2 regions of the Streptomyces sp. NPDC027663 genome follow, and region 1 is predicted to be linked to the other one. Evidence: predicted binding sites of a transcription regulator. Region 1 holds the regulator's gene; the other holds the start of a gene.
The links. The regulator HspR, encoded in region 1, represses chaperone genes until heat shock. The targets are predictions, from matches to a motif close to TTGAGNNNNNNNNNCTCAA.
Positions count from the first base shown of each region.

Region 2: a site for HspR is predicted at 5,413-5,431, ahead of lon (endopeptidase La). Genes of this name have one in related genera too.

Region 1 covers NZ_JBVHSK010000008.1:330,591-346,707, reverse strand. The annotation lists gene ACZ4SF_RS23310 (sugar ABC transporter substrate-binding protein) at 133-1,239, opposite strand; gene ACZ4SF_RS23305 (fibronectin type III domain-containing protein) at 1,533-3,239, shown strand; gene ACZ4SF_RS23300 (heat shock protein transcriptional repressor HspR) at 3,300-3,752, opposite strand; gene dnaJ (molecular chaperone DnaJ) at 3,758-4,924, opposite strand; gene grpE (nucleotide exchange factor GrpE) at 4,976-5,629, opposite strand; gene dnaK (molecular chaperone DnaK) at 5,626-7,470, opposite strand; gene ACZ4SF_RS23280 (MraY family glycosyltransferase) at 7,565-8,590, opposite strand; gene ACZ4SF_RS23275 ((Fe-S)-binding protein) at 8,814-11,096, shown strand; gene ACZ4SF_RS23270 (antibiotic biosynthesis monooxygenase family protein) at 11,409-11,735, opposite strand; gene ACZ4SF_RS23265 (FG-GAP-like repeat-containing protein) at 12,008-13,489, shown strand; gene ACZ4SF_RS23260 (FG-GAP-like repeat-containing protein) at 13,612-15,060, shown strand; gene ACZ4SF_RS23255 (Yip1 family protein) at 15,135-16,117, shown strand, end outside.
Region 2 covers NZ_JBVHSK010000002.1:145,304-161,420, forward strand. The annotation lists partial or broken gene ACZ4SF_RS05530 (hypothetical protein) at 1-1,278, opposite strand, end outside; gene ACZ4SF_RS05535 (serine/threonine-protein kinase) at 1,640-2,674, opposite strand; gene lon (endopeptidase La) at 2,961-5,390, opposite strand; gene ACZ4SF_RS05545 (rhomboid-like protein) at 5,564-6,406, opposite strand; gene ACZ4SF_RS05550 (spermidine synthase family protein) at 6,602-7,279, shown strand; gene ACZ4SF_RS05555 (response regulator transcription factor) at 7,392-8,132, shown strand; gene ACZ4SF_RS05560 (HAMP domain-containing sensor histidine kinase) at 8,129-9,253, shown strand; gene ACZ4SF_RS05565 (multifunctional oxoglutarate decarboxylase/oxoglutarate dehydrogenase thiamine pyrophosphate-binding subunit/dihydrolipoyllysine-residue succinyltransferase subunit) at 9,557-13,348, shown strand; gene fxsT (FxSxx-COOH system tetratricopeptide repeat protein) at 13,766-16,117, opposite strand, start outside.

The DNA of each region.
Region 1 (16,117 bases):
GGGACCGACGTCACTCCGGCATCGCGGAGGCCGCCTCCCCCCGGCGCCCCCGGCACCGGGAGCGGCCCCGGCCGGGGTTCCCCCCACCTTCCCGGGGCCGCGTCTGCACGCCGTGGGAGCGACGCGGCGGGCCTACTTCAGGCCGGCCGCCGCGCAGGCCGCCTTGTACTTGGCGGTGCAGATGTCCTCGGCGGTGTAGATACCGTCGGCGACGACCGTGTCCTTGACGGTGCCCTTGGTCAGCGCGGTCACCTGGACCAGCCGGGACGGGATGTCCTTGGCGGTGGGGCTGTCGACCTTGTCCTGGGTGAGGGCGTCGAACTGGATGTCCTTGCCCTGGATCTTGGTGACGGCCATCTGCGCGGCGGCCTCGGCCTCGTCCGGGTAGGACTTGTAGACACTCATGTACTGCTCGCCGGCGAGGACCCGCTGGACCGCGTCGAGTTCGGCGTCCTGGCCGGTGATCGGGGGCAGGGCGGTGACGCCCGCCGCCTTGAAGGCCTTGATGACGCCGCCGGCCATGCCGTCGTTGGCGGCGTAGACACCTGCGATGTTGTTCTTGCCGATCTTCGCGATCGCCTTGGCCATGTTGGCCTCGGCGTTCTCCGGCTTCCAGTCGGTGGTGTCGAAGGCGTCCGCGATCGTCACCTTGCCGTTCAGCTCGGAGAGCGCGCCCTCCTTGAACTGCTTGGCGTTCGGGTCGGTGAGCGAGCCGTTCATCATGACGATCTTGTCGGAGGTGTCGACGTCCGGCCCCATGGCCTCCAGCAGGGTGCGGCCCTGCACCTCCCCGACCAGCTCGTTGTCGAAGGAGATGTACGCGTCGATCGGACCCTCGGCCAGCCGGTCGTAGGCGATGACCGGGATGCCCGCGTCCTTGGCCTTCTTCACCTCGTCGGCGATGCCGTGCGCGTCGACCGCGTCGAGCAGGATGACGTCGACCTTGTTGTCGATCAGGTTCTGCATCTGCTCGGACTGCCGGGCGGCGCTCGCGTCGGCGTTGGCGTATTCGACCTTGCCCTGCTTCTTGGTGAGTTCGGCCACCTTGTCCCGGATGATGGGGAAGTCGAACTTGTCGTAGCGGGAGTTCGCCTTCTCGGGCAGCAGAAGGCCCACCGTGACGTCGTTGCCCTTCGTCGGGCTTGCGCTTGCGCCGTCCCCCGTCGCGTTCAGCACGCCACAGCCGGCGAGCGAGAGGGTCATCGTGGACGCGGCCACGGATATGGCGATACGACGCATTCGGGGGCTCACTTCAGGTGCGTTCCGGACGTGGGCGCTGCTATACGACCCAGGTGTCTGAAAAGACAACGCGGACGCCCCACCCGGCGTCAAGAAGAATCACTTAACGAGTCCGCAACACCACGCTCAGCTGCATCTGTGAAGGTCACGCGAAACCACCTTCAAATGCCCTTTACGGACCGTACATCCCAAGGGACTTCATGGGGCCGGCAAAGATCCGTACAACCAACTCGGTCCGTCCCGAGTCGGACCCACGGCTGCCCCGAGCCGCCCCCACTCGATCAGAGGAACGAATGAACCCAGCCAGACGTACGACCGCCACCGCTGTCGTACTCGCCGCCTCCGCCGCCCTGCCGAGCGTGGTCGCGACGCCCGCGTCCGCCGCCACGAGTTGCGCCTCGCCGGTCTACACCCGGCAGTTCTTCGCGAACACCACATTCTCGGGCACACCGAAGAAGACGGACTGCGACAGCGGCATCCACGAGCAGTGGGGCACCGGCGCGCCGGCCTCCGGCCTGCCGAAGGACAACTTCGGCGTCCGCTGGACCGTCACCCGCGACTTCGGCTCCGGCGGGCCCTTCGCCCTCGCGGCGAGTGCCCAGGACGGCATCCGGGTGTACCTCGACGGCACCCGCAAGGTCGACCTGTGGAAGAACGTCTCCCGCACGCAGTCGAAGACGGTCGACGTCACCGTCCCGTCCGGCAGGCACACCCTGCGCGTCGACTACGTCAACTGGACCGGCGGCGCCGACGTCTCCTTCGGCTACGCCCCGCGCACGGGCGCCGACGTCGACAAGGTCAAGCCCCTGGTGCCGGCCGGGGTGTCGGTGACGTACGACAAGGCGACCGGTCAGGCCAGGCTGGGCTGGACGAAGAACAAGGAGATGGACCTCGCCGGCTACCGCGTCTACCGGCGCCTGAAGGGCAAGCCGTTCGGCGCCGAGCCGCTCGCGACCCGCACGGTCACCTCGTACACCGACACCGCCCTGCCGCAGACCGGCGAGACGTACTACTACGAGGTCCGTGCCTTCGACCGGTCCGGCAACGAGTCGGCCGGTACGGCGGACCAGCCGGTCACCACCGTCGACCGGACCGCGCCCGCCGTGCCCGTCATCACCAAGGCGACCGGCGAAGTGACCGCCGAGGGCGGCACCGGCGGGCTCGAGGTCGCCTGGGACGGGGTCGCGGGCGCGGTGTCCTACCGCGTCTTCCGCGCCCCCACCGAGAACGGCACGTACACCCTGCTGGGCAGCACGGACAAACTCTCCTACCTGGACACCTCGGCCGCCGAGAGCGTCGTGTACCACTACCGGGTCTCGGCCGTCGACGCGGCCGGCAACGAGTCCGTCCGCTCCGCGCCGCAGCGGGGGAAGATCTGGGACAACGACCCGCCCGCGCTCGTCACCGGCCTGACGGCCACCCCGGCCGAGTACGGCTTCCACCTGGAATGGGACAAGAACCCGGCCACGGACCTGAAGTACTACACGGTCCACCGGGGCGAACTGGTCGGCGACGACGACGAGCAGGTCTGCTACGGCGTCTCGACGCAGTACGTCTCGCCCACGGAGACCTCCTACACCTACCTCGCGCGCCCGGAGGGCGAGGAGGTCTGCTTCTTCGTGGACGCCGTCGACGACGAGGGCAACTCGGCGATCCGGTGGAACGGCCCGGCCCCGGCCGTGATCGCGACCGAGCTGGACATGACCCCGAGCGTGACCACGCCCGAGGATTCACCGGTCCAGCTGAACGCGTCCGCCGGGGAGGACGGCGCGGGACCGGTCACGCTGGGCTGGAACGCGGTGCCCGGCGCCACCGGCTACCGGGTCTACCGCTGGAACCCTGGCACCAAGGCCTACGAGAAGCTGACGGACACGACCGGGACCTCCTACGAGGACACCGGCGCCCCGAAGGGCACCACTCACTTCTACTGGGTGACCGCCCTGCAGGCGGACGGCACGGAGTCCGCGGCGGGCGGCGACTGGGCCATCCTGGCGCCCTGACCGCACGAGGAAAGGGGCCGGCAGGATCGCTCCTGCCGGCCCCTTCCTCGTCATGGGGTGTCAGTCCGAGGACGGCTGCCGCTTCGGACGCCACACCACCAGCGCACTGGTCTGCTGGACCTCCTGGTACGGCACCAGGTCGCGCCGGTAGGAGGCGTGCACGGCGGCCTCGCGCTGCTGCATCGCCGCCGCCGCGCCGTCCAGGGCCGCCTCCAGCTCCACGACCCGGGACTGGAGCGCGGCGACCTGGTTCTCCAGTTCGATGATCCGCTTGATGCCGGCCAGGTTGATGCCCTCGTCCTGTGACAACTGCTGCACCTGGCGGAGCAGTTCGATGTCACGGGCCGAGTAGCGGCGGCCCCGGCCCGCGGTGCGGTCCGGGGAGACCAGGCCCAGGCGGTCGTACTGGCGCAGCGTCTGCGGGTGGAGTCCGGAGAGCTGGGCCGCCACCGAGATGACGTAGACCGGGGTCTCCTCGGTCAGTTCATACGGGTTGCGCCGACGGCCGTCCATCACTCTCAAGCTCCCTTCGCAGCCTCGAACAGCTCCGCCCGCGGGTCCTCGCCCGCGGTTGCCTCGCGATACGCCTCCAGTGCGTCACGAGCCTTCCCCGACAGGTCCTGCGGGACACTCACCTCGACGGTGACCAGCAGGTCGCCGCGGGTGCCGTCCTTGCGGACCGCGCCCTTGCCCCGCGCCCGCATGGTGCGGCCGTTCGGAGTGCCGGGCGGCAGTTTCAGGGTGACGGTGGGGCCGCCCAGGGTGGGCACGCGCACCTCTCCGCCGAGGGCCGCCTCGGCGAACGTCACCGGGACGGTGACGGTGAGGTTGTCGCCCTTGCGGCCGAACACCGGGTGCTCGCCGACGTGGACGACCACGTACAGGTCGCCTGCCGGGCCGCCCCGTTCGCCGGGCGCGCCCTTGCCGCGCAGCCGGATCCGCTGCCCGTCGGTCACCCCGGCCGGGATGCGGACCTGCATCGTGCGCGAGGACTTCGCGCGGCCGCTGCCCTTGCACTCCAGGCAGGGATGCTCGGCGATCAGACCACGGCCCTTGCAGTCGGGGCAGGGGTCGGTGAGCGAGAAGCCGCCGCCGGAGCCCCGCGCGACCTGTCCGGTGCCGACGCAGGTCGGGCACACGCGCGGTGTGCCGTTCTTGTCGCCGGTGCCCGAACAGGCCTTGCAGGGCGCCTGGGAGGACATCCTGAGGGGCACCGTGGCGCCCTCGATGGCCTCCGTGAAGCTCAGCGTGACCTCGGTGTCGATGTCCTGGCCGCGCCGCGGCTGGGTGCGGCTCGTCCCCGCGCCGCCGCGGTTGAACAGGCCGCCGAAGACGTCGCCGATCCCGCCGCCGAAGCCTCCGCCCTGGGCGTTGCCCCCGAAGAGGTCGCCCAGGTCGAAGTTGAAGGAGCCGCCGGCCGCGCCCGGCCCGGGGCGGAAGCCGCCGTTGCCGAACAGGGCGCGAGCCTCGTCGTACTCCTTGCGCTTCTTGGGGTCGCCGAGGATGTCGTTGGCCTCGGAGATCTCCTTGAAGCGCTCCTCGGCCTTGACGTTGCCCTTGTTGGCGTCCGGGTGGAACTCGCGGGCGAGCTTCCGGTACGCCTTCTTGATCTCGGCCTCGGTGGCGTCCTTGGGGACGCCGAGGACCTTGTAGTAGTCCTTCTCGATGAAGTCCTTGGTGCTCATCCTCGACGTACCCCCTTTCCCGGCCTTCCCGGTTCTCCCTCAGTGTTCACGTCAGCCCTCTTCCGGGCCACCGCTCTCCTTGTCGTCGGCCGCGGGAGCCTCTTCGGCGCCTTCCGCCTTGACCGTCTGCGCGCCGGGCTGCGGCTCGGCGACGGCCACCCGCGCGGGGCGGATGGTGCGCTCGCCGATGCGATACCCGGGCTGCAGGATCGCCACGCAGGTCGTCTCGGTGACGTCCGGCGCGTAGGAGTGCATCAGGGCCTCGTGGATCGTCGGGTCGAAGGGCTCGCCCTCCTTGCCGAACTGCTGCAGGCCCATCTTGGCCGCGACGGTCTCCAGCGACTCGGCCACCGACTTGAAGCCGCCGACCAGTTCGCCGTGTTCCCGCGCGCGGCCGATGTCGTCGAGCACGGGCAGGAGCTCGGTCAGGAGGTTCGCGATGGCGATCTCCCGGACCGCGACCCGGTCACGCTCGACGCGGCGGCGGTAGTTCTGGTACTCGGCCTGGAGGCGCTGGAGGTCCGCCGTGCGCTCGCCGAGCGCGGTGCGCACCTGGTCCAGCTGGGCCACCAGGCCCGCGTCTGCACTTCCGTCCCCGGCCGGGGCCGCCCCCTCCTCGGGGGCGGCCTTCGACTCGGCGTCTTCGGGGGTCACGCCGGAGGGGACGTCGGGCTTCTCCTCGAAGCCCGGGGTCTCCTCCGTCACGCGGCACCGTCCTTGCGCTCGTCGTCCACGATCTCGGCGTCGACGACATCGTCCTCGGCCTTGGCCTCACCGGCACCGGCGGACGCGCCGTCCGCGGCCTGCGCGCCCTGGGCGTCGGCGTACATGGCCTGGCCCAGCTTCTGCGAGACGGCCGCGACCTTCTCGGTGGCGGATCGGATCTCGCCGGTGTCCTCGCCCTTGAGGGCTTCCTTCAGCTCGGCGACGGCGCCCTCGACCTCGGTCTTGATCTCGCCGGGGACCTTGTCCTCGTTGTCCTTGAGGAACTTCTCGGTCTGGTAGACGAGCTGCTCGCCCTGGTTGCGGGTCTCGGCGGCCTCGCGGCGCTTGTGGTCCTCCTCCGCGTAGCGCTCGGCCTCCTCGCGCATGCGGTCGACCTCGTCCTTCGGGAGCGAGGAACCGCCGGTGACGGTCATCTTCTGCTCCTTGCCGGTGCCGAGGTCCTTCGCCGTGACGTGCATGATGCCGTTGGCGTCGATGTCGAAGGAGACCTCGATCTGCGGGACGCCACGCGGCGCCGGCGGCAGACCGGTCAGCTCGAACATGCCGAGCTTCTTGTTGTACGCGGCGATCTCGCGCTCGCCCTGGTAGACCTGGATCTGCACGGACGGCTGGTTGTCCTCGGCCGTCGTGAAGATCTCGGAGCGCTTGGTCGGGATCGTGGTGTTGCGCTCGATCAGCTTGGTCATGATGCCGCCCTTGGTCTCGATACCGAGGGACAGCGGGGTGACGTCGAGCAGCAGGACGTCCTTGACCTCGCCCTTGAGGACACCGGCCTGGAGCGAGGCGCCGATGGCGACGACCTCGTCCGGGTTCACGCCCTTGTTGGCCTCCTTGCCGCCGGTCAGCTCCTTGACGAGCTCGGCGACGGCGGGCATACGCGTGGAACCGCCGACCAGGACGACGTGGTCGATCTCGCCGAGCTGGATGCCGGCGTCCTTGATGACGTTGTGGAACGGCGTCTTGCAGCGCTCCAGCAGGTCCGCGGTCAGCTGCTGGAACTGAGCGCGGGTCAGCTTCTCGTCCAGGTGCAGCGGGCCCTCGGCGGACGCGGTGATGTACGGCAGGTTGATCGAGGTCTCGGTGGACGAGGACAGCTCGATCTTGGCCTTCTCGGCGGCCTCGCGCAGACGCTGCAGGGCCATCTTGTCCTTGGACAGGTCCACGCCGTGACCGGACTGGAACTGCTTGACCAGGTAGTCGACGACGCGCTGGTCCCAGTCGTCACCACCGAGGTGGTTGTCACCGTTGGTGGCCTTCACCTCGACGACACCGTCGCCGATCTCCAGGAGGGACACGTCGAAGGTGCCGCCACCGAGGTCGAAGACGAGGATCGTCTGGTCGTCCTTGTCGAGGCCGTAGGCGAGCGCCGCCGCGGTCGGCTCGTTGACGATGCGCAGGACGTTCAGACCGGCGATCTCGCCGGCCTCCTTCGTGGCCTGACGCTCGGAGTCGTTGAAGTAGGCCGGGACGGTGATGACCGCGTCCGTGACCTTCTCGCCCAGGTAGGACTCGGCGTCCCGCTTGAGCTTCTGCAGGATGAACGCGGAGATCTGCTGCGGGTTGAAGTCCTTGCCGTCGAGCTGGATCTTCCAGTCGGTGCCCATGTGGCGCTTCACCGAGCGGATGGTCCGGTCCACGTTCGTGACCGCCTGGCGCTTGGCGACCTCGCCGACGAGCACCTCGCCGTTCTTGGCGAAGGCGACGACGGACGGCGTGGTCCTGGCGCCCTCGGCGTTGGTGATGACGGTGGGCTCGCCGCCCTCCAGAACGCTGACGACGGAGTTAGTCGTGCCCAGGTCGATGCCGACCGCACGTGCCATGGTTGATTCCTCCAGCTGACTTGAGTGGAACAGGCTCAAGTGTGCATGAGCGGATCCTTCGGGTCAACAGACCTGAGTCAGACCGGCTCAACTCTTATCCGTTCCTTACACGCAACCGGCCGCTGACCTGCGTAGACGGCGGGCGCCGTGATTGCTGGACGGGCATTCGAAGGAGTACGAGTACGGCCACGGCGACAGCCACACCGCCGGCCACCCACAGCGCGGCCCCCTCCCCGGTCCAGCCGGAGTGCACCAGTACCCCCACGAGCACCGAGGAAAAGGCGCCGGCCCCGAGCAGGACGACCGACCCCTGCGGGGTCAGCCCCAGCCGGCGCAACCGGTGCGCGAGATGGTCGGGGCCCCGCCTGAGCAGCGGGCGCCGGGCCACCGAACGGGCGAGGACCACGAGGAGGGCGTCGGCCACGGCGACCGCGGCGAGGCAGAACACCACGGCCGCGCTCGGCCCCAGGTCGTACCCCGCGCGCGTGAAGACGACGGCGGAGGACAGCAGGAAGCCCGTGAAGAGCGAGCCGCAGGCGCCGAGCCCGATCCGCGCGGGGTGCCAGTTGTGCATCAGGAAGCCGGTGAGGGCGGCGGCGACCACGCTCAGCAGCACGGCGAGGCCGTCCATGACCTCGGCGGCGGCACAGACGCCCGCCCCGAACGCGGTGATCACCCCGACGGTCCCGGCGAGCCCGTCGGCGTGGTCCAGGCCCTTGAAGGCGAGGGTGGCCAGGACGATCCAGCCCACGGCCAGCAGCCCGCCCGGCACGCCCGTCTCGTCGTACGGCACCACCCAGGCCGCCGCCACGGCCGCGCCCGCGACGAGCACGCGCGCGCGAAGCCGCCACACGTCGGCCACCAGGCCCAGCGCGGCGACCCCGGCGGCGACCGCCAGCAGCCGCCCGACCCCGTCCCCGAGCGGGGCGACCCGGGTCCACTCCCCCGCCCAGGCGACGAGACAGGTGACGATCACGACGGCGAGGCCGCCGAGCAGCGGGAGCGGCCGCTGCCGGCGGGGGTCGAGGATCCCGGCCCTCAGAGCGGGCAGCCGGAGCGCCGCCGCGAGCACGGCGGTGAAGAGCAGGGCGGCGGTGGCGGCTGCGATCCCGTAGAGCACGGCTCTAAGGTAGGGGCGAAAGTATCAATTCGGTACGAATAACACGATCTGATTGCCTGTAGGCGGATGACGCAGGGTCCCCTCAGCGACCCAGATCACCCCGCGCCCGGCTGCATCCGGACGGAAGATGGGGGTACTCTCAGACGGACTACATAAGTTACCGCTTAGTAATGTCGATCAGCTCAGACAGCTCGTTCAGACCGAGGCCGCCTCAGGAGCCCCAATGCAACTCGCCGCGATCATCGTGTCGCTGGTCCTGATCGTGGTCGGCGTGGCACTGTTCGGCCGCGCCCTCCTGCAGATCTACAACTTCATGCGGCTGGGCCAGCCGGTGCCGGCCGGCACGCGGACCAACGATCCCACACAGCGCACCATCACCGTGGCCAAGGAGTTCCTCGGCCACACCCGGATGAACCGCTGGGGCGTCGTCGGCGTGGCGCACTGGTTCGTGGCGGTGGGCTTCTTCTCGCTGCTCCTGACGATCGTCAACGCCATCGGCCAGCTGTTCCAGGCGGACTGGCTCCTGCCGGTCATCGGCGAGTGGGCGCCGTACAACGTGTTCGTCGAGTTCCTCGGCACGATGACCGCGCTCGGCATCCTCGTCCTGATCGTCATCCGCCAGCTGAGCAAGCCGAACAAGCCGGGCCGCAAGTCCCGCTTCGCCGGCTCCAACTTCGGCCAGGCGTACTTCGTCGAGGCCGTCATCCTCATCGTCGGCGTCTGCATCTTCATGCTGCACGCCCTCGAAGGCGCCCAGCACCACGTGGACGGCTACGAGGCCTCGTTCTTCATCTCGTACCCGGTCGTCGCCTGGCTGCGGGACATGGACGTCTCCACGCTCCAGAACCTCACCTACTTCTTCGCCGGCCTGAAGATCGCGACCTCCTTCATCTGGATGATCACGGTCGCCCTGAAGACCGACATGGGTGTGGCGTGGCACCGCTTCCTGGCGTTCCCGAACATCTGGTTCAAGCGCAACGCCGACGGCGAGACCTCCCTGGGCGCCCTGCTCCCGATGACCTCCGGCGGCAAGCCGATCAACTTCGAGGACCCGGGCGAGGACGACGTCTTCGGCGTCTCCCAGGTCGAGCAGTTCTCCTGGAAGGGCCTGCTGGACTTCTCCACCTGCACCGAGTGCGGCCGCTGCCAGTCGCAGTGCCCCGCCTGGAACACCGGCAAGCCGCTCTCCCCGAAGCTGCTGATCATGTCCCTGCGGGACAACGCGCACGCCAAGGCGCCCTACCTGCTGGTCGGCGGCGGCAAGACCGTGGAGGGCGAGGAGAAGGCTTCCGAGGAGCAGCTCAAGGACGTCCCCGCCGCCGCCCTGGCCGAGGCCGAGCGCCCGCTGATCGGCACCGCCGAGGAGAACGGCGTCATCGACCCGGACGTCCTGTGGTCCTGCACCACCTGCGGCGCCTGCGTCGAGCAGTGCCCGGTGGACATCGAGCACGTCGACCACATCGTCGACATGCGCCGCTACCAGGTCATGATCGAGTCCGCGTTCCCGTCCGAGGCGGGCACGATGCTCAAGAACCTGGAGAAGAAGGGCAACCCCTGGGGCCTGGCGAAGAAGCAGCGCCTGGAGTGGACCAAGGAGGTCGACTTCGAGGTCCCGGTCGTCGGCAAGGACATCGAGGACCTCACCGAGGTCGAGTACCTGTACTGGGTCGGCTGCGCCGGCGCCCTCGAGGACCGCGCCAAGAAGACCACCAAGGCCTTCGCCGAGCTGCTGCACATCGCGGGCGTGAAGTTCGCGATCATGGGCGGCGACGAGAAGTGCACCGGTGACTCCGCCCGCCGCCTCGGCAACGAGCCCCTGTTCCAGGAGCTCGGCATGGAGAACGTCATGGCCCTGAACACGGCGTTCGGCGAGGAGCTGGACGACGACGGCAAGGTCACGGCGGAGTCGAGGAAGCCGAAGTCGGCGAAGAAGATCGTCGCCACCTGCCCGCACTGCCTCAACACCCTCGGCAACGAGTACCCGCAGCTCGGCGGCGACTACGAGGTCATCCACCACACCCAGCTGCTGCAGCACCTGGTGGACGAGGGCAAGCTGATCCCGGTCACGCCGGTCGAGGGCATCATCACCTACCACGACCCGTGCTACCTGGGCCGCCACAACAAGATCTACACGCCACCGCGCGAGATCATCGGCAAGGTCCCGGGCCTGCGCAACGAGGAGATGCACCGCCACAAGGAGCGCGGCTTCTGCTGCGGCGCCGGCGGCGCCCGGATGTGGATGGAAGAGCGCATCGGCAAGCGCATCAACAACGAGCGCGTCGACGAGGCCCTGTCCCTGAACCCGGACATCGTCTCCACCGCCTGCCCGTTCTGCCTGGTCATGCTCACGGACTCCGTGAACGGCAAGAAGAACGACGGCAAGGCCAAGGAGTCCATCCAGGTCGTGGACGTCGCCCAGCTGCTCCTCGACTCCGTCAGGACGCCGGTCGACCCGGCGGGCGAGCCGGAACCGGAGAACGAGCCGGAGCCGGAGCCGGTGAAGTAACGGCCCCCTCCCAGGACCGACGGCGCCCCCTGACCCGCACAGGCAGGGGGCGCCGTCGTATGTGCTCAGTCCACACCGGACGGTACGCGTGTGGCGTGGTGGGTCGGGGGGACACCACGGTTCTGTAAGCCGGCCGGGTCTGGCCGGGGTACTGCGCCGGAACGCCGCCGAGCGGCCCGCGCGGGACCGCTTCAGCCCGCGCGGGACCGCTCGGAAGCCAGGCGCCGTCGGTCCGCTCCTCGGCCGGGCGCCCGTGGGCTCCGCCTGCTGCACCACGGCCGGGCGCCGGCGGGCCCTGCCTGCGCAGTACGGCTAGGCGCCCTTGGGCCCCGCCTGCTGCACCACGTCGAAGGACCACAGCGTGGAACCGGAGGCGGCCGGCCGGGGCCGCTCGGCGCCCTCGCCGCCGCCCTGGTGCGCGGTCTTCATCGGGCCCTCCATCCACGCCTGGAAGGACTCCTCGTCCCGCCAGCGCGTGTACACGAGGTACTGGTCGGTGCCCTCGACGGGCCGCAGCAGCTCGAACCATTCGAAACCGTCGGAGTTCTCCACGGCGTGGGCTCGCGAGGCGAACCGCTTCTCCAGCGTCTCCCGCTGCTCGGCGGGAACGGTCAGCACGTTGATCTTCACTACGCTCATGGCACCATCCTGGCCCACCCGGGCGCGCACGGGCACGGACGCCATGCCTTCCCCTCCGGCACGGCCGTCTCGTTCGGAACCGTGCTCCCGGCAGTCACAGCGATCCCCTGCCGTTTCCGAACTCACGTACAACCCTCGCGCCCCACAGCGGGTCTCCTGATCGCCGGCCGCTCCGTGAACCGCGGGGGAACCCACGACGAACACGGGCGGTCCCGCACCCCACCGTCTGTGGATGCCCCGCCAGGCATCCCCCGCATGCCGCAGGAGACCGCATGCACACCCACCCGCGACTCGCCCTCGCGACGGCCGTTGCCGCCGCGCTGACGGGCGGTCTGCTCACGTTCGCCGCATCCCCCGCCACCGCCGCCGACTCCTCCAAGGTGACCGGGGCCGACTTCAACGGCGACGGCATCGGCGACATCGCCACCTCCGCCGCGACCGCCTACGTGAGCGGCCACAAGAGCGCCGGCCAGGTCGTCGTCCTGTACGGCACGGCCACCGGCGTCTCCTCCGCCGCACGCACCACCATCAGCCAGAACACCTCCGGCGTCCCCGGCACCGCCGAGGCCGGCGACGTGTTCGGCGGCGACCTGGCGTACGCCGACTTCAACGGTGACGGCTACGACGACCTCGCCGTCGGCGCCCCGAGCGAGAAGGTCGGCACCGACACCAACGGCGGCGGCATCGCCATCCTCTGGGGCTCCCCGAGCGGCCTGACCGGCAAGGGCATCGACGTGCCCGACCCGGCCGCCTCCTCCCACGACTTCTGGGGCAAGACCCTGGCCGCCGGCGACTTCGACGGCGACGGCAAGGCCGACCTGGCCGTCGGCACCTCCGCCGCCACCCTGTACCTGTACAAGGGCGGTTTCACCACCGCCGGCGGCTACGGCAGCCGGACCACCGTCAAGCCGCCGATCCAGTCGGGCACCAACGACTACCCGTACGGCCCGCTGAACCTCACCGCCGGTGACGTCAACGGCGACGGCCGCACCGACCTCGTCGTCGACGGCTACGAGACCCAGACGCAGTACGGCTGGAACACCAACTACTGGCTGCCCGGCACCACGAGCGGCCTCAGCGGCTCCACCGCCGAGGCACTCGCGCCCGGCATCATCACGGCCATCGGCGACATCGACGGCGACGGCTTCGGTGACATCGTCAGCGGCGCCGACTGGGACGCCAAGGACCCCGACGGCACCGTCAACCCGGGCGCGGCCGACGGCGGCAAGGTGAGCGTCACCTACGGCTCCGCCTCCGGCCCGGCCACCACCACCGGGATCACCCAGAACACCGGCAACGTGCCCGGCACCTCGGAGAAGGGCGATGCCTTCGGCTACGAGCTGGACCTCGGCGACGTCAACGGCGACGGCTACCAGGACCTCGTCGTCAGCAGCCCGCAGGAGAACATCGGCACCGTGTCCGACGCCGGCAGCGTGACCGTCCTGTACGGCTCCGCCTCCGGCGTGAACACCGCCTCCGGCGCCCAGGCCTTCTCCCAGAACACCGCGGGCGTCCCCGGCAGCGACGAGAAGTCCGACCTGTTCGGCACCGACGTCAAGCTCGACGACGTCACCGGCGACGGCAGGGCCGACCTGGTGATCGGCTCGTACGAGAACAGCGGCGACGGCGCCGTCACCTACCTGCCGTCCAACGGCACACAGATCACCACCACCGGTGCGCGCGCAGTCGGCGCCTCCGCCGTGGGCGTCTCCACCACCGGCACCCCGCAGTTCAGCGCCGTCATCGCCGACTGACACCGACCGACACCGACCGGCGCGAACCGGCGCGAACCGGCGTGAACCGCACTGGCAGCGTCTCCGGCCGGGCCCCCACCCCGGTGGGCCCGGCCCCACACCTCCCTCCCGAACGGACCGCAATGCGCAAGCGCACCCTGCTGCTCGCAGCGACCCTGACCACGTCCCTCACCGCGGGCGTGCTCGCCGCCCTGCCCGCCACCACGGCCGCCGCCGCCCCCTCCGGCCTGGCCGGCGACTTCAACGGCGACGGCTACCGCGACCTAGCGATCTCCGCCCCGATCGCCAAGGTCTCCGGAAAGAGCGGCGCCGGTTACGTGGCCGTCGTCTACGGCTCGAAGAGCGGCCTGGACACCGCCCACCGCCAGATCATCAGCCAGGCCACGGACGGCATCCCCGGCACCCCCGAGTCCTCGGACTACTTCGGCGACCGCGTCACCACCGGCGACCTGGACGGCGACGGCTACACCGACCTGGTCGTCGGCGTGCACGGCGAGCGGATCGGCTCCACCGACTCCTTCGGCACCCTGACCGTCGTCTGGGGCGGCCCGAGCGGGCTGAAGACGGCCACCGACATCTCCTCGCCGCTGCCGAAGTACCGCAACGAGCTGGGCTGGGCCCTCGCCGCCGGCGACTTCGACGGCGACGGCCACACCGACCTGGCCGCCGGCAACAACGCCTCGCCGTCCCTGAACATCTTCCGCGGCCCCTTCTCCCGCACCGGCAAGGCCGCCGCCCTCACCGGCGTCGACACCGTCGCGCAGACCACGATCTACCCGGACAAGCTGATCGCGGGCGAGGTCAACGGCGACGGGAAGACCGACCTGCTGGTCATGGGCCAGGAGGAGACCAGCGGCGGCGACTACCGCACCCGCAGCGTCCTCTACACCGGCTCGGCCACCGGCCCGAAGGCGGGCAAGAAGCTCGCCGGCGGCTACGAGGCGGTCATCGCGGACGTGAACAAGGACGGCTACGGCGACATCGTCACCGGCAACTTCATGGAGAAATCCGCGACCGAGCCGAACGGCGGCCCCGGCGGCGCGATCACCGTGACCTACGGTGCGTCCGGCGGCCTGAGCAGCCGTACCCCGGTCCGCATCACGCAGGACACGGCCGGCGTGCCCGGCACCGCGGTGAAGGGCGACGGCTTCGGCTGGAGCCTGTCGGCCGGTGACACCGACGGCGACGGCTACCCGGACATCGCCGTCGGCGCCGAGAACAAGTCCGTCGGCGGTGCGCGCAAGGCGGGCACCGTCACCGTGCTGCGCGGCTCGGCCTCCGGCCTGACCGGCTCCGGCGCCAAGTCCTTCTCCCAGGACACCGCGGGTGTCCCGGGCACGGCGGAGTCCCTCGACTTCTTCGGCTCGGCGGTCCGGCTCACGGACCTGAACGGCGACGGCCGCGCGGAACTCGTGGCGAGCGCCACCAACGAGAACACCGGCGACGGCGCCGTGTGGCTGCTCAAGTCCACCACGTCCGGCATCACGGCCACCGGCGCCAAGTCCTTCGGCGGCACGGCCCTGGGCGGTCCGGCGGGCGACTCCTACTTCGGCGACGTCCTGTCGGGCTGAGCCTGCGGGGCACCCTGAGGACCATGCGGAACCCCGAGAAACTCCGGGTGCCGCGCCTGACGGTCCCTTAGGGGATGTCACAGGTCAGCCGCAAAGCCGGGCCCGGAGCACCGGGCCCGGCACATGAGCCTGCCGGACCAGGTACGTTCGATGTCGTGGCTGGATTCAGGATCGGACGCGGGGGCCGGGACAACCGCACCCCCCAAGGACAGCAGGCGCCGCAGGGACCGTCGTACGGGCACGGACAGGGACCCGGTCGGCCCGGAGGGCCGTCGTACGGCCAGCCGCCGTACGGACGACCGGGCCCGTCGGGCCGCCCGTCGGGGCCCGCGCACGGCTACCCGTCGGCGCCACAGCCGCCGTACCCGCAGCAGGGACAGTCGTACGGATACCCGGGCCCGGCCGACGACGGACCGGAGTACTTCGGCGACGGCGGCTACCCGGGCCCCGGCGGACCCGGACACGGCGGACACGACCCCTATGCGGCCAACAACCCGGGCCACACGCAGGCCTTCTCGGTCGACGAGGCCGCCGGCTACACCCAGGGCGCGACCTACCACGCCGGAGCTGCCGCCGCGCCGGCCGCTCCGCTCGGCCCGCCCCTGCACTGGAAGGAACTGCTGAAGGGGATCATCCTCTCCCCCGACCGGACCTTCCTGCGCATGCGGGACTACACGATGTGGACCCCCGCCCTCGTCGTGACCTTCCTCTACGGCCTGCTCGCCGTCTTCGGCTTCGACGGCGCACGCCAGGACGTGATCACCGCGACGCTCTCCAACGCGGTGCCGATCGTGCTGGTGACGGCGGTCGTCATGGTGATCGGTCTGTTCATCCTGGGCGTGGTCACCCACACCCTGGCCCGCCAGCTCGGCGGCGACGGCGCGTGGCAGCCCACGGTGGGCCTGTCCATGCTGATCACGGCCCTCACCGACGCCCCCCGTCTGGTCGTCGCCATGTTCTTCGGCGGCGACGCCGGCTTCGTCCAGATCCTCGGCTGGGCCACCTGGATCGGCGCGGGCGCCCTGCTGACCCTGATGGTCTCCCGCTCCCACGACCT
Region 2 (16,117 bases), on a different contig from region 1:
CGCCTCGTTGGACTGCTTGGTCTCGTTCTCGTTGGACTGGTCCTCACCGCCCTCGTTGGTCTGCTTGGTCTCGTTCTCGTTGGACTGAGCGCCGCTGCCCTCGTTGGTCTGCGTGGTCTCGTTCTTGTTGGACTGGTCCTCGCCGCCCTCGTTGGTCTGCGTGGTCTTGTTCTCGTTGGACTGGTCGTCACCGCCCTCGTTGGTCTGCGTGGTCTTGTTCTCGTTGGACTGCTTGTCGCCGCCCTCGTTCTTCTGGTCGGTCTCGTTCTTGTTCTTCTGGTCCTCGCCGCCCTCGTTCTTCTGGTCGGTCTCGTTCTTGTTCTTCTGGTCCTCGCCGCCCTTGTTCTCCTGGTCGGTCTTGTTCTTGTTCTCCTGGTCCTTACCGCCCTTGTTCTCCTGGTCGGTCTCGTTCTTGTTCTCCTGGTCCTCGCCGCCCTTGTTCTCCTGGTCGGTCTTGTTGTCGTTCTTCTGGTCCTTACCGCCCTTGTTCTCCTGGTCGGTCTTGTTCTTGTTCTCCTGGTCCTCGCCGCCCTTGTTCTTCTGGTCGGTCTCGTTCTTGTTCTTCTGGTCCTCGCCGCCCTTGTTCTCCTGGTCGGTCTTGTTGTCGTTCTTCTGGTCCTTGCCGCCCTTGTTCTCCTGGTCGGTCTTGTTCTTGTTCTCCTGGTCCTTGCCGCCCTTGTTCTCCTGGTCGGTCTTGTTCTTGTTCTCCTGGTCCTTACCGCCTTCGTTCTTCTGCTTCGTCTCGTTCTCGTTGTCCTGCTTGCCCACAGGCGGGTTGCCCTTGCCGTCGGGACCCTTACCGTCAGGACCCTTGCCGTCGGGGCCCTTACCGTCGGGACCCTTGCCGTCAGGACCCTTGCCGTCGGGACCCTTACCGTCAGGACCCTTACCGTCGGGACCCTTACCGTCAGGACCCTTACCGTCAGGACCGGGCTTGCCGTCAGGGCCCGGCTTGCCGTCGGGACCCGGCTTGCCGTCGGGACCCGGCTTGCCGTCAGTGCCCGGCTTCGGAGCACCGTTGTTGGTCTGGGTGACCACCACGTTGGTGTTCTGGATCACGGTGGTGTGGCTGCCACCACCGCCGCCCCCGCCGCCGCCATGGCCGCCGCTGCCATGGCCGCCGCCGCCACCGTGGCCGCCGCTGCCGCCACCGCCGCCGTGGTGGCCGGAGCCGCCGTGATGCCCGTGGCGGTGCTTCTTGCACCACTTCTTGTTCTTGTTCTTGGACTTCTTGCACTTGTGGTGGTGACTGTGGCCGCCATGCTCAGCGACACTCACGGCCGTCTGCTCGTGCTGCGGAGCCGCTACGGCCGAGGTGGCCGGCAGAACGAGGCCACCTGCAATCACGGTCGAGGCGAACAGCGTGGTCAGGCGGATACGCCGACGCTTAGCACGGGTGGCTTCGGTGTTTTCTACAGTGCGGTTCATGGCTTTTCCTAACTGAGAGGAGCGGTTTGCCGGGGATCGGCACTTCCAGGAAAGGGAGAATCCCTGGTGAGGGTTTTCCGCTTGCCTGCGGCCCATTTCGTTGCCGCACCTCAAGTAAGCCAAAACCCCATGGCGAGGACACGTTCCGAGGACTCGGGACTTGTCAGCGCTGGATCGGTCTGGTAAACGGGCCACCGGTGGGCGGTGTCCGCTATCCGGCAGGCCCTCGCAGCACGGGTCCGGCCCAGGCCGGAGGCTCGGGCAGCTCCGCCCGGCCCGCTCCCGCATCCGCCCCGGGATCCGGGCAGGCGGCGCCCACCCGCATGTCGACCAGCGTGGGCGTACGTCCGCGCGGGCCCACCTCGCCCACGGCGGTGCGCAGGGCCGACACGAAGTCCATGCAGGTGTCGTAGCGGTCGTCCGGCACCTTCGCGAGGGCCCGGAACATGACCTCGTCGGCCTCGGCCGGGATGTCCGGCCGCTCCTCGCTCAGGGCGGGCGGCGCATCGCACTGGTGGGCCCACAGCAGCTCGACGTGGTCCTCGCGGTGGAAGGGCGGGTGGCCGACGAGGATCTCGTGGACGACGCAGGCGAGGCTGTACTGGTCGGACCGGCCGTCCACCGGGCGGCCGGTGATCCGCTCGGGCGCCACATAGTCGAATGTGCCGATGAACTCGCCGGCCGAGGTGAATCCGGTGAGCGACAGCGACTTCTTCGCCAGCCCGAAATCGGTGAGGTAGACGTGCTCGGGGTGATCGCTGTCGACGCCCTTGGCGACCAGCACGTTGCCTGGCTTGACGTCCCGGTGGACCAGGTCCCGCGCGTGGGCCGCGTCGAGCGCGGAGGCCAGCTGGGCGGCGATGCGCAGCGCGGCCGGCACCGGCAGCCGGCCCTCGCGGTCGATCAGGGCGCGCAGGTCGAGGCCGGAGACGAAGCACATGGCGATGTAGAGGATGCCGTCCGCCTCACCGGCCTCGAAGACGGGCACGATGTTGGGGTGGTCGATGGCGGCGGCGACCCGGGATTCCTGGGCGAAGCGGCTGCGGAAGGCCTCGTTGCGGGTGTACTCGGGGGCGAGGAGCTTGAGGGCGACCGTGCGGCCGAGGCGCAGGTCCTTGGCGCAGTAGACGACGGCCATGCCGCCGCGTCCGAGTTCGCGCTCGACCCGGTAGCCCGCGATCTCGGCCCCGATCAGGCCGGAGGCGCTGCGGGGCGGCCAACTCGCCTGCCTGGACGCCGTGTTCATCGAGACACCACCCTCACCCCGGTCGGCTGCGGAGGGCTGGCTCCTACCTGAATCCTATCGATTGGTCCCTGTATGCGCCCCATCTTGTGGCACCTGCATGTGCCCCGTCCGGTGGCCCTTGTACGCGCTCCTGTCCGGTGGCCCTCGTACGCGCTCCTGTCCGGTGGCTTGGCTCCGCATGTGCCCCCGTCCGGCGGCTGCTGCATGCGCCCCGTCCGGGGCCGGGCACGGCGAAGGCCCGGGCCTCCCTCACGGGACCCGGGCCTCGCCTTTCCCGCAGCGTCCGTCACGCCGCCACGGGAACCTCCGGCGCCGCGCCGTTCACGGCGGGCGCGAGCGCCAGCTCCAGGACCTGGCGCACGTCGGTCACGGCGTGGACGTCGAGCTTGTCCAGCACCTCGGCCGGGACGTCGTCCAGGTCGGGCTCGTTGCGCTTGGGGATGATCACGGTGGTCACCCCGGCGCGGTGGGCGGCGAGCAGCTTCTGCTTGACGCCGCCGATGGGCAGCACGCGGCCGGTCAGCGAGACCTCGCCGGTCATGGCCACGTCCGTGCGGACGAGCCGGCCGGAAAGCAGCGAGGCGAGGGCCGTGGTCATCGTGATGCCGGCGCTCGGGCCGTCCTTCGGCACCGCTCCCGCCGGGAAGTGGATGTGCACGCCCCGGTCCTTCAGGTCGGCCACCGGCAGCTCCAGCTCGGCGCCGTGGCTGCGCAGGAAGCTCAGCGCGATCTGCGCCGACTCCTTCATCACGTCACCCAGCTGTCCGGTGAGGGTCAGGCCCGCCGCGCCGGTCTCCGGGTCGGCGAGGGACGCCTCCACGAAGAGCACGTCGCCGCCGGCGCCGGTGACCGCGAGACCGGTCGCCACCCCGGGCACGGCCGTACGGCGCTCGGCCGGGTCCTGGGCGGACTCGGGCACGTGGTGCGGGCGGCCGATCAGCCCGCGCAGGTCGCCGTCTGTCACGGTGAACGGCAAGTCCCGCTCGCCCAGTTCGTGCTGGGCTGCGATCTTCCGCAGCAGCCGGGCGACGGACCGCTCCAGGTTCCGGACGCCCGCCTCGCGGGTGTACTCGCCGGCCAGCTTGCGCAGCGCGCCCTCGTCCAGCGTGACCTCGTCCTCGCCCAGTCCGGCCCGTTCCAGCTGGCGCGGGAGCAGGTGGTCGCGGGCGATGACGACCTTCTCGTCCTCGGTGTAACCGTCCAGCCGGACGATCTCCATGCGGTCGGCGAGCGCCTCCGGGATGGCCTCCAGGACGTTGGCCGTGGCCAGGAAGACCACGTCCGACAGGTCCAGCTCGACCTCCAGGTAGTGGTCCCGGAAGGTGTGGTTCTGCGCCGGGTCGAGCACTTCGAGCAGGGCGGCGGCCGGGTCGCCCCGGAAGTCGGACCCCACCTTGTCGATCTCGTCCAGCAGGACCACCGGGTTCATGGATCCGGCCTCCTTGACGGCCCGCACGATCCGGCCGGGCAGCGCACCGACGTACGTACGGCGGTGACCGCGGATCTCGGCCTCGTCGCGGACGCCGCCCAGGGCGACCCGGACGAACTTGCGGCCCATCGCGTGGGCGACGCTCTCGCCCAGGCTGGTCTTTCCGACACCGGGCGGGCCCACCAGGGCGAGTACGGCGCCGCCGCGCCGGCCGCCGATGACCCCGAGCCCGCGGTCGGTGCGCCGCTTGCGCACGGCCAGGTACTCGGTGATGCGTTCCTTCACGTCCTCCAGGCCCGCGTGCTCGGCGTCGAGCACCGCCTTCGCGCCCTGGATGTCGTACGCCTCCTCGGTTCGCTCGTTCCAGGGCATCTCCAGGACGGTGTCCAGCCAGGTGCGGATCCACGAGCCCTCGGGCGACTGCTCGGAGGCGCGCTCCAGCTTGTCGACCTCCTTCAGGGCGGCTTCGCGCACGTTCTCGGGCAGGTCGGCGGCCTCGACGCGGGCGCGGTAGTCGTCGGACTCCTCGGCCGAATCCTTGGAGTTCTCGCCGTTCAGCTCGCGCAACTCCTTGCGGACGGCTTCCAGCTGACGGCGGAGCAGGAACTCGCGCTGCTGCTTGTCGACGCCCTCCTGGACGTCCTTGGCGATGGTCTCGGCCACCTCCTGCTCGGCGAGGTGGTCGCGGAGCGCCTGCGTGGCGAGCTTGAGGCGGGCCACCGGGTCGGCGGTCTCCAGCAGCTCGACCTTCTGCTCGGTGGTGAGGAACGGCGAGTAGCCGGAGTTGTCGGCGAGCGCCGAGACGTCGTCGATGGCCTGGACGCGGTCCACGACCTGCCATGCGCCGCGCTTCTTCAGCCAGGTGGTGGCGAGCGCCTTGTATTCCTTGACCAGTTCGGCGATGTGGCCGGGCAGCGGATCGGGCAGGTTCTCCTCGATGCGGGCGCCCTCGACCCAGAGCGCGGCGCCCGGACCGGTGGTGCCGGCGCCGATGCGCACCCGGCTGCGGCCGCGGATCAGAGCCCCCGGGTCGCCGTCGGCGAGCCGGCCGACCTGCTCGACCGTGCCGAGGACGCCGGTCTTGGCGTACGTGCCGTCGATGCGCGGCACCAGCAGCACCTTGGGCTTCCCCGGCTCCGACCGGGCGGCGGCCTGGGCGGCCTCCACCGCGGCCCGCACCTCGGCGTCGCTCAGGTCCAGCGGAACCACCATGCCGGGCAGCACGACCTCGTCGTCGAGCGGCAGCACGGGCAGCTTCAGCGTGAACGCCGGTGACTCAGCAGCCATGATCTCCCCTTAGGCAGTCAACTTGAGCTATGCCGACTCAACTGCGGGAGATGGGCTGGTGTTCCCCGGGCCTGTTCGCTCTGAGCGATCATGTGCGGCCGAGCGGGATGAGCTGCCGGAACGTGCGGGGGTGCGGGCCGTGGGGTGCGCCTCGCGTAGTCCCCCGTGCCCCTTCAGGCCGGCCGGTGCCGACGCCCGACCATGGGCCAGGCCGCCACGCCGACCCCCAGGGCGATGATGTGGCCCCAGTTGGTCACGGGGTCCGTGCGGGCGGCCAGACCGTCCAGGAGCACGCCGGCCGCAAGGGTCAGCAGCGGCCAGCGCACCCAGGGGCGGAGCAGACCCGCAAGGGCGGCCGTACTGGCGGCCACACCGAAGCTGATGCCGTAGTCGAGGCGGTGCAGCGAGGTCGCGGGCAGGTGACCGAGGAGGACGGCGAAGCCCACCGGGATCTCGGTGGCGAGGGTCGCCAGGACATGCCCGGCCAGGAAGACACAGGCGGCCCGCACCCCGCCCGTCCGCCGCTCCAGCGCGGTGAGCACCAGCACGCACACGGTCGCGTACGGCGAGAGGACCCCGCCCGCGATCCACAGCGCGCTCGCCAGCAGCACCGGTACGGGCGCGCGCACCAGATGGGCGACGTCCGTGCTGGAGGCCTGATGGAGGGCGTGCAGCAGGCTCGGGCCGGAGAGGGCCGCGATCACGGAGGTGAGGGCCAGGACGCAGACGTAGGCGAAGGTGAACGGGGTTCCGGCCGGCGTGGGCACCAGACGCCGCAACCGCGACAGCGACAGCGACAGCGACAGCGGGAGGTACGGCGGAGCGGCCTGGCCCGCCGGGGCCGGGTCGGGTGGTGCATCGGGGGCCGGCAGAGGGGCGGTACCGCGCCGGCGTGGCATGCCGTCCAGCAGGCCGGCGAGCGCCGGGGGCGGGACGACGGCGGCGCCGTCCGGAAGGGACGCGCCCGTCACGGGCGGGGAGGCATCCGTCGCAGGGCCCGTCGTGATCCGTTCCACGCTGAGGCGCTCCTTCCGTCGTGCCCCACACTTCGCGTTCGGCATGCCGCTGTCTATGGCCGGCGCCACGGGAGGGCGAATTCACAGCAACCTCTCAGCCGCCGCTCGCGTCCGGCCTCCTGCCGCGGCAACCCGTCCGTGGCCGTCATGCGCAATTCCCGTGAATGCCAGGCCCCGTTCAAGGAGGATGGGCTCATGACTGCCGCGTACGACTCACCCGTGGTCCTGGACCGGCACGACGGCCCGTACGGCGAGGTGGTACTGCGCAGGCACGGTGTGCTGCTGCAGATCATCGCCAACGGCTGCTTTCTGATGGACACCTCCGACGGCCGCTCGGAGCGGCTGCTGATCGACGCCGCACGCGACGCGCTGGACGGGCGCCCGGCGCCGGATGTGCTGGTCGGCGGGCTGGGAGTGGGGTTCTCGCTCGCACACGCCGCCGCCGACCCCCGGTGGGGGCGGATCACCGTGGTGGAGCGGGAGCCCGCCGTCATCGGCTGGCACCGGGACGGACCGCTGGCCGGGATGACCGCGGACGCGCTCGCCGACCCGCGCACCGCGCTGGTGGAAGCGGATCTCGTGACTTACGTCAATGAGACATCGGACACGTTCGACGCACTGTGCCTCGACATCGACAACGGTCCCGGCTGGACCGTCACGGAGGACAACGGCAGCCTCTACTCCCCCGCCGGAATCGCGGCCTGCGCACGGGTGTTGAGGCCCGGCGGCGTGCTGGCGGTGTGGTCGGCGCAGCCCTCTCCGGAATTTGAAGGAAGCTTGCGGAATGCCGGGTTCCGACTGGTGCGTACCGAAGAGGTGCCCGTTGCCCGGGGCGTTCCCGACGCCGTGCACCTTGCCGTCAGACCTGGATAGCGACAGCGCGGTGAGTCCCCGTAATGTGCTGCCCTGACGCAGATCATTCAAGCGTCAAACGCAGACATGGGATCACCCCACGGATTCCGGAAAGCAACAACAGGGGCGGGCGATGGAGCAGACACACACCTCCCAGAGCGGCGCGGCGACGACCACCCCGGGCGCACAGCGCCGGGTGCTGGTCGTCGAGGACGACCCGACGATCGTCGACGCCATCGCGGCCCGGCTGCGTGCCGAGGGATTTCTGGTGCAAACCGCGGCCGACGGTCCGGCCGCGGTCGACACGGCCGAGGCCTGGCAGCCCGACCTGCTGATCCTCGACATCATGCTGCCCGGCTTCGACGGGCTCGAGGTGTGCCGGCGGGTGCAGGCGCAGCGGCCGGTGCCGGTGCTCATGCTCACCGCGCGGGACGACGAGACGGACATGCTGGTCGGGCTCGGTGTCGGCGCCGACGACTACATGACCAAGCCGTTCTCGATGCGGGAGCTGGCCGCCCGCGTGCACGTGCTGCTGCGCCGGGTGGAGCGGGCCGCGCTGGCCGCCACCACGCCGCGCTCCGGCATCCTGCGGCTCGGCGAGCTGGAGATCGACCACGCCCAGCGCCGGGTGCGGGTGAAGGCCGAGGACGTCCACCTGACGCCGACCGAGTTCGACCTGCTGGTGTGCCTGGCGAACACCCCGCGCGCGGTGCTCTCCCGGGAGCAGCTGCTGGCCGAGGTGTGGGACTGGGCGGACGCCTCCGGCACCCGCACGGTCGACAGCCACATCAAGGCGCTGCGGCGGAAGATCGGCGCCGAGCGGATCCGTACCGTGCACGGTGTGGGCTACGCACTGGAGACACCGAACCCATGACCAGCGACGGGCGCCGGACCGCACGGAGGAGCCCCGGGAACCTCGGCGAGGAACCCTGGGCCGGCGTACGCCCGTTCTCGATCAAGACCAAGCTGGGTGCACTCGTCGTCATCGCGGTGCTGATCACCACCGGACTGTCGATCGTCGCGGTGCACACCAAGACGGAGCTGCGCTTCATCACGGTCTTCTCGATGATCGCCACACTGCTCATCACGCAGTTCGTGGCCCACTCGCTCACGATGCCGCTGGACGAGATGAACGCGGTGGCCCGCTCCATCTCGCACGGCGACTACACCCGCCGGGTGAAGGAGAGCCGCCGGGACGAACTCGGCAATCTGGCCCAGACGATCAACGTCATGGCCGACGAGCTGGAGGCCCAGGACCGCCAGCGCAAGGAGCTGGTCGCGAACGTCTCGCACGAGCTGCGCACCCCGATCGCGGGCCTGCGCGCGGTGCTGGAGAACATCGTCGACGGGGTCACCGAGGCCGACCCGGAGACCATGCGGACGGCCCTGAAACAGACCGAGCGGCTCGGCCGCCTGGTGGAGACCCTGCTGGACCTGTCCCGGCTCGACAACGGCGTCGTCCCGCTGAAGATGCGGCGGTTCGAGCTGTGGCCGTACCTCTCGGGCGTGCTGAAGGAGGCCAACATGGTCGCCTCCGCGCGCGCGGGCATCGCCTCCGGGTCGGGCAGCCACACTCGCACCGACGTCCATCTGCACCTGGACGTCTCGCCGCCGGAGCTGACCGCGCACGCGGACCCCGAGCGCATCCACCAGGTCGTGGCGAACCTGATCGACAACGCGGTCAAGCACAGTCCTCCGCACGGCCGGGTGACCGTGAAGGCGCGGCGCGGGCCGCAGCCGGAGTCGCTGGAGCTGGAGGTCCTGGACGAGGGACCCGGCATCCCGAGGTCGGAGTGGCACCGGGTGTTCGAGCGGTTCAACCGCGGGGCGGTGACCCGGCCGCACGGACCGGGCAGCGACGGCGGTACGGGGCTGGGGCTGGCCATCGCCCGCTGGGCGGTGGATCTGCACGGCGGCCGGATCGGTGTGGCCGAATCCGAGCGGGGCTGCCGGATCATCGTCACTCTCCCGGGACTGACTTCCGTCCCAAGTTGACGTAAAGTCCGAACCGGAGGCACAAGATCCACGAGCCTGCACGCCGTTGCCGTGCAGCTGGACACGTGTGATCAGGGGCCGGCCCGCGCCATCCGCCGTATCCAGGCGCCCCGGGCCCCGGCCGGTGCACCCTCTCACATGCGGAACCACGCTTGTTTCCCGCCATTTCAAGCCCTGAAACAAGATTTCTGATGTGACTTACGCGACGATGAACGGGCCCGACCTGACCTTCACGGTCTTGGAGGCGTAGCCTTTATTCCCGCTGTCCATCACCTTGTGAAGCGGAAGAGGGCGGTTGCCGCCGTGTCGCCACAGTCCCCCAGTAACTCGAGCATCTCCACCGACGACCAAGCCGGGAAGAACCCCGCTGCCGCGTTCGGTCCGAACGAGTGGCTCGTCGACGAGATCTATCAGCAGTACCTCCAGGACCCGAATTCGGTAGACCGCGCCTGGTGGGACTTCTTCGCCGATTACAAGCCGGGTGCTCCTGCCACCCCGGCTCCGGCGGGTACTGCGGCCGCGGGGGCCGCAGAGACCACCGCGGCCCCGCAGGCCCAGCCCGCGGCCCCGGCCCCCCGGGCCGCCGCCCCGGCTCCCGCGAAGCCCGCCGCGGCTCCGGCGCCCGCTCCCGCGGCGAAGGCCGCCCCCGCCCCGGCCAAGCCGGCGCAGCCCGCACAGGCGCCCGCTCAGCCCCAGGCGAAGGCCGCCCCCGCGAAGGAGGCGCCCGAGGGTCCCGAGTACGTGACGCTGCGTGGTCCGTCCGCGGCCGTCGCGAAGAACATGAACGCCTCGCTGGAGCTGCCGACCGCCACCTCGGTCCGCGCGGTCCCGGTGAAGCTGCTGTTCGACAACCGGATCGTCATCAACAACCACCTGAAGCGCGCCCGGGGCGGGAAGATCTCCTTCACGCACCTGATCGGCTTCGCGATGGTGCAGGCCATCAAGGCCATGCCGTCGATGAACCACTCGTTCGGCGAGAAGGACGGCAAGCCGACCCTCGTCAAGCCGCCGCACGTCAACCTCGGCCTGGCCATCGACCTGGTCAAGCCCAACGGTGACCGCCAGCTCGTCGTGGCCGCCATCAAGAAGGCCGAGACGCTGAACTTCTTCGAGTTCTGGCAGGCCTACGAGGACATCGTCCGCCGCGCCCGCGACGGCAAGCTGACGATGGACGACTTCACCGGTGTCACGGTCTCCCTGACCAACCCCGGCGGCCTCGGCACCGTCCACTCCGTGCCGCGTCTGATGCCCGGCCAGTCCGTGATCATGGGCGTCGGCTCCATGGACTACCCGGCGGAGTTCCAGGGCACCAGCCAGGACACCCTGAACAAGCTCGGCATCTCGAAGGTCATGACGCTCACGTCGACCTACGACCACCGGGTCATCCAGGGCGCCGCCTCCGGCGAGTTCCTGCGCCAGGTCGCGAACCTGCTGCTCGGCGAGAACGGCTTCTACGACGACATCTTCGAGGCCCTGCGCATCCCCTACGAGCCGGTCCGCTGGCTCAAGGACATCGACGCCAGCCACGACGACGACGTCACCAAGGCCGCCCGCGTCTTCGAGCTGATCCACTCCTACCGGGTCCGCGGCCACGTCATGGCCGACACCGACCCGCTGGAGTACAAGCAGCGCAAGCACCCCGACCTGGACATCGTCGAGCACGGCCTCACCCTGTGGGACCTGGAGCGCGAGTTCGCCGTCGGCGGCTTCGCCGGCAAGTCGATGATGAAGCTGCGCGACATCCTCGGCGTGCTGCGCGACTCGTACTGCCGCACCACCGGCATCGAGTTCATGCACATCCAGGACCCCAAGCAGCGCAAGTGGATCCAGGACCGCGTGGAGCGCCCGCACTCCAAGATGGAGCGCGAGGAGCAGCTGCGCATCCTGCGCCGGCTGAACGCGGCGGAGGCCTTCGAGACCTTCCTGCAGACCAAGTACGTCGGCCAGAAGCGCTTCTCGCTGGAGGGCGGCGAGTCCGTCATCCCGCTGCTCGACGCGGTGATCGACTCCGCGGCCGAGTCCCGCCTGGACGAGGTCGTCATCGGCATGGCCCACCGTGGCCGCCTGAACGTCCTCGCCAACATCGTCGGCAAGTCGTACGCGCAGATCTTCCGCGAGTTCGAGGGCAACCTCGACCCGAAGTCGATGCACGGCTCCGGCGACGTGAAGTACCACCTGGGCGCCGAGGGCACCTTCACGGGCCTCGACGGCGAGCAGATCAAGGTCTCCCTGGTCGCGAACCCCTCGCACCTGGAGGCGGTGGACCCGGTCCTGGAGGGCGTCTCGCGCGCCAAGCAGGACATCATCAACAAGGGCGGCACGGACTTCACGGTCCTGCCGGTGGCGATCCACGGCGACGCGGCCTTCGCGGGCCAGGGCGTGGTGGCCGAGACCCTGAACATGTCGCAGCTGCGCGGCTACCGCACCGGCGGCACGGTCCACATCGTCATCAACAACCAGGTCGGCTTCACCGCGGCCCCCGAGTCCTCGCGTTCCTCCATGTACGCGACGGACGTGGCCCGCATGATCGAGGCCCCGATCTTCCACGTGAACGGCGACGACCCCGAGGCCGTGGTCCGCGTCGCGCGGCTCGCCTTCGAGTTCCGCCAGGCGTTCAACAAGGACGTGGTGATCGACCTCATCTGCTACCGCCGCCGCGGTCACAACGAGTCGGACAACCCGGCCTTCACCCAGCCGCTGATGTACGACCTGATCGACAAGAAGCGCTCGGTGCGCAAGCTCTACACCGAGTCCCTGATCGGTCGCGGCGACATCACCCTGGAAGAGGCCGAGCAGGCGCTGCAGGACTACCAGGGCCAGCTGGAGAAGGTCTTCACCGAGGTCCGCGAGGCCACCTCGCAGCCGGCGTCCGACGACGTCCAGGCGCCGCAGGACGGCTTCCCGGTCACGGTCCCGACCGCGATCTCCGCCGAGGTCGTCAAGCGGATCGCCGAGTCCCAGGTCAACGTCCCCGACCACATCACCGTCCACCCGCGTCTGCAGCCGCAGCTGCAGCGCCGTGCGGCGATGGTCGAGGACGGCACCATCGACTGGGGCATGGGCGAGACCCTCGCCGTCGGCTCCCTGCTGCTGGAGGGCACCCCGGTCCGCCTGGCGGGCCAGGACTCCCAGCGCGGCACCTTCGGCCAGCGCCACGCGGTGCTGATCGACCGGGAGACCGGCGAGGAGTACACCCCGCTGCAGTACCTCTCCGAGGACCAGGCCCGCCTGAACGTCTACAACTCGCTGCTCTCCGAGTACGCGGCGATGGGCTTCGAGTACGGCTACTCGCTGGCCCGCCCCGACGCGCTCGTGATGTGGGAGGCGCAGTTCGGCGACTTCGTCAACGGCGCGCAGACGGTCGTGGACGAGTTCATCTCCTCGGCCGAGCAGAAGTGGGGCCAGACCTCCGGCGTCACCCTGCTGCTGCCGCACGGCTACGAGGGCCAGGGCCCGGACCACTCGTCCGCGCGCCCCGAGCGGTTCCTCCAGCTTTGCGCCCAGAACAACATGACGGTCGCCATGCCGACCTCGCCGTCGAACTACTTCCACCTCCTGCGGTGGCAGGTGCACAACCCGCACCACAAGCCGCTGGTCGTCTTCACCCCGAAGTCGATGCTGCGCCTGAAGGCCGCCGCGTCGAAGGCGGAGGAGTTCACGACGGGCCAGTTCCGCCCGGTCATCGGCGACAGCACGGTCGACCCGGCCGCGGTCCGCAAGGTCGTCTTCTGCGCCGGCAAGGTCTACTACGACCTGGAGGCCGAGCGGCAGAAGCGCGGTGTCACGGACACGGCGATCATCCGCATCGAGCGCCTGTACCCGCTGCCGGGTGAGGAGCTGCAGGCGGAGGTCAACAAGTACCCGAACGCCGAGAAGTACCTGTGGGCGCAGGAGGAGCCGGCGAACCAGGGTGCCTGGCCGTTCATCGCGCTCAACCTGATCGACCACCTGGACCTGGCGGTCGGCGCGGACATCCCGGCCGGCGAGCGGCTGCGGCGCATCTCGCGCCCGCACGGCTCGTCCCCGGCGGTGGGTTCGGCCAAGCGTCACCAGGCCGAGCAGGAGCAGCTGGTGCGTGAGGTGTTCGACGCGTAGCGCCTCCGGCGGTCAGCCGAATGGTTTAAGGGCCCGGTACCGAGTTGTTCCTCGGTACCGGGCCCTTCGCCTGCCCGGGGGGCAGTCCGGGACCGTGCGCGGCTGCGGGTGCGTAGGGGCTGATCGCGCAGTTCCCCGCGCCCCTTACGGGGCGCTCCTCACCGTCGCAGTCTGCCTGCAGACGAACCGCCTTGGCCGCGGGCAGTCACAGCACGCGCATAGCCGCGGGCAGTCGCAGTACACACGTAGCCGCGGGCAGTCGCTACGCACGTAGCCGCGGGCAGTCGTGCCGCTGGGGCGGTGGGGGTCCCCTGCTCGAGCGAAGCCGAGAGCTTGGGGGTGGGCGCAGCGGCACCCCGCGGGCGCGGGCAAACGATGCCCACCCCGGCCGGCCACAGCTCAGGGCACCCTGTCGGCTCAGCCCAGGTACGGCTCGAAGTCCCAGTACGGTCTCGTGCGCTGGCGGGCGGAGATGGTGTGGGGGTGTTGGGCTCCCAGGCTGCGGGTCAGGGCGAGCAGGCCGTCGTCCTCCAGCTTCCCCGCCTCCTCGTCCTCCCGCGCCGCCCGCAGGTCCGCGGCCAGAGCCACCTGCGCGGACAGCGTCAGCGGATGGTCGTGGCCCAGTGTGTGCCGGGCCCGGCGCAACGTGTCCCGGCTCAGTTCCACGGCCTCGGGGATCCGGCCGTTGAAGTTGCGCCCGCCGGCCGCGTTGAGAGCGCAGCCGAGCACCCACGGATGGTCGCCGCCCAGGGTCGCGGTGAGTCCGGCGAGCGCCGCCTCGAACATCGACAGTGCCTCGGCCCGCTCACCGGCGGCCTGCATGACCAGCCCGGTGTTGGAGAGCATGCCCGTGGCCACCGGATGGGCCGGCCCGAGCAGGCTGCGGTAGCCGGCCTCGGCCTTGTCGATCAGCTCCCGGGCCTGGTCCAGGTCGCCGTGTTCGCGCAGGAAGTTGCCGTAGTTGGTGACGAAGGCCAGGGTCCGGTAGTGGTCCGGCCCGTGCACCTGCTGCAACTGCTCCAGCAGGCTCGCCATGTACGGCCCCACGTCCTGCTGGTGGCTGCCTTCCCGGCGCCGGCACATGGCCAGGTGGGTGCGGGCGCCCAGGGTCTGCGGATGCTGCGGGCCGAGCACCTGCACATGCAGCCGGACCAGCGGTTCCTGCCGGGCGAGCGCGTCACGGTAGCGGCCCAGCAGGCGCAGGTCGTGGGTGACGGCGCTGCCGGAGTTGAGGGTGCTGATGTGCCGGGCGCGCAGCACGTTCTCCCGCCGTGCCAGGGTCTCCAGGTCGAAGTCGTACGCCTCCTGGTACCTGCCGAGGAGCCGCAGGCCGACGGCGACGTTGTGCCGGGACACGAGGGTCGGGACCTCGTCCGGGCCGAGCAGTGCGGTGTAGCCGTCGAGGACCTCCCGCTGCACCGCGTCCGCCTCCGTGTACCGCCCGAGGTGGCGCAGGCTGTTGGCCATGTTGCCCTGGACGGACAGCTCGGCGAGCGGGGCGGACCGCTCCGCGGTCAGCAGGCGCTGGTGGACGCCGTGGTCGAGGTCGTAGGCGTCGCGGAATCTGCCGCTGGCCCGGAGGATGTTGCTCTCCTGGTAGGTCAGGTCGAGCATCAGCTGGGACAGCGGGTCCATGGTGCGCGACCAGCGTTCGCGGATCCGCTGGGCCAGATCGAGGCCGCTCTTGTACTCCCCGCTGCGGAAGCAGTAGCGCAGGCAGTTCAGGACCATCTGCTGGACCCGGGGCTGGGTGCTCTCCAGCGCGCCGGACGGCTCCAGGTGCGGGAGGAGTTCGGCGTACCGGGGCCAGTTCCTGCTGTCCATCGGGTTGCCCGGGTCGGCCTCGGCGAGCAGGCTGCGCACGACCCGCTGGTGGGCGGCCCGGCCGGCCTCTCCGGTCAGCTTGGAGACGATGTCGTGGACGAGCCGGTGCATGTGCACGGACTCCTGGTGCGGGCCCATGTCGGCGCCGACCGGGCCGCGGGTCTCCCGGGTGAGGACCGAGTAGTTGACCAGCGTGTCCAGGGCCCTGGTCCAGGCGGGCAGGTCGGTCGTCATCCACCGCAGTTCCTCGGGGAGGTCGATCTGCGGGTAGGCGCGGATGAGGCCGATCGGGATGCGTCCGGGGGCGAACGAGGTGCACAGGCCGAGGACGTCGATGGCGTGCGGCTGCGACACCCGGAGCCGGTTGAGCAGTATCGACCAGGAAGTCATGGAGGACTGCGGGAAGCCGTCGCCGGTGGCGGGCTCGTCGACCGTGGAGAGCCGGCGCTCGCGCACCATGCGGAGATACTCGGGCACCTCCATCCCGGACTCGCCGAGCCAGGAGGCGGCCTGTACCAGCGGCAGCGGTACGTCCCCGAACTCGGCGGCGACCTCGTCCGCCTCCGCCGCCGTGATGTGCGGGGCGCGGCGCATGAGGTAGCCGGTGGACTCGGGCCGCAGGAAGGCCGGGATCTCCAGGATGTCGGTGTGCTCGCTCCAGCCGCGGTTGCGGGAGGTGATGAGGACGTGGCCCGGGCCCTGGGGCAGCAGGGTGTTCATGCCCGCCGTGTCGTCCCAGCCGTCGAAGACGATCAGCCAGTTGGCGTGCGGTTCGCCGCGTCGCAGGCACTCGCGCACCGCGCGGATGCGTTCGCCCGGCTCGCCGCCGATGCTGAGGCCGAGGTCGACGGCGAGTTCGCCGAAGCGGTCGCGCTGGATGTTGCGGTCGTCGGAGTTGACCCACCACACCAGGTCGTAGTCGGTGCTGAACCGGTGCGCGTACTC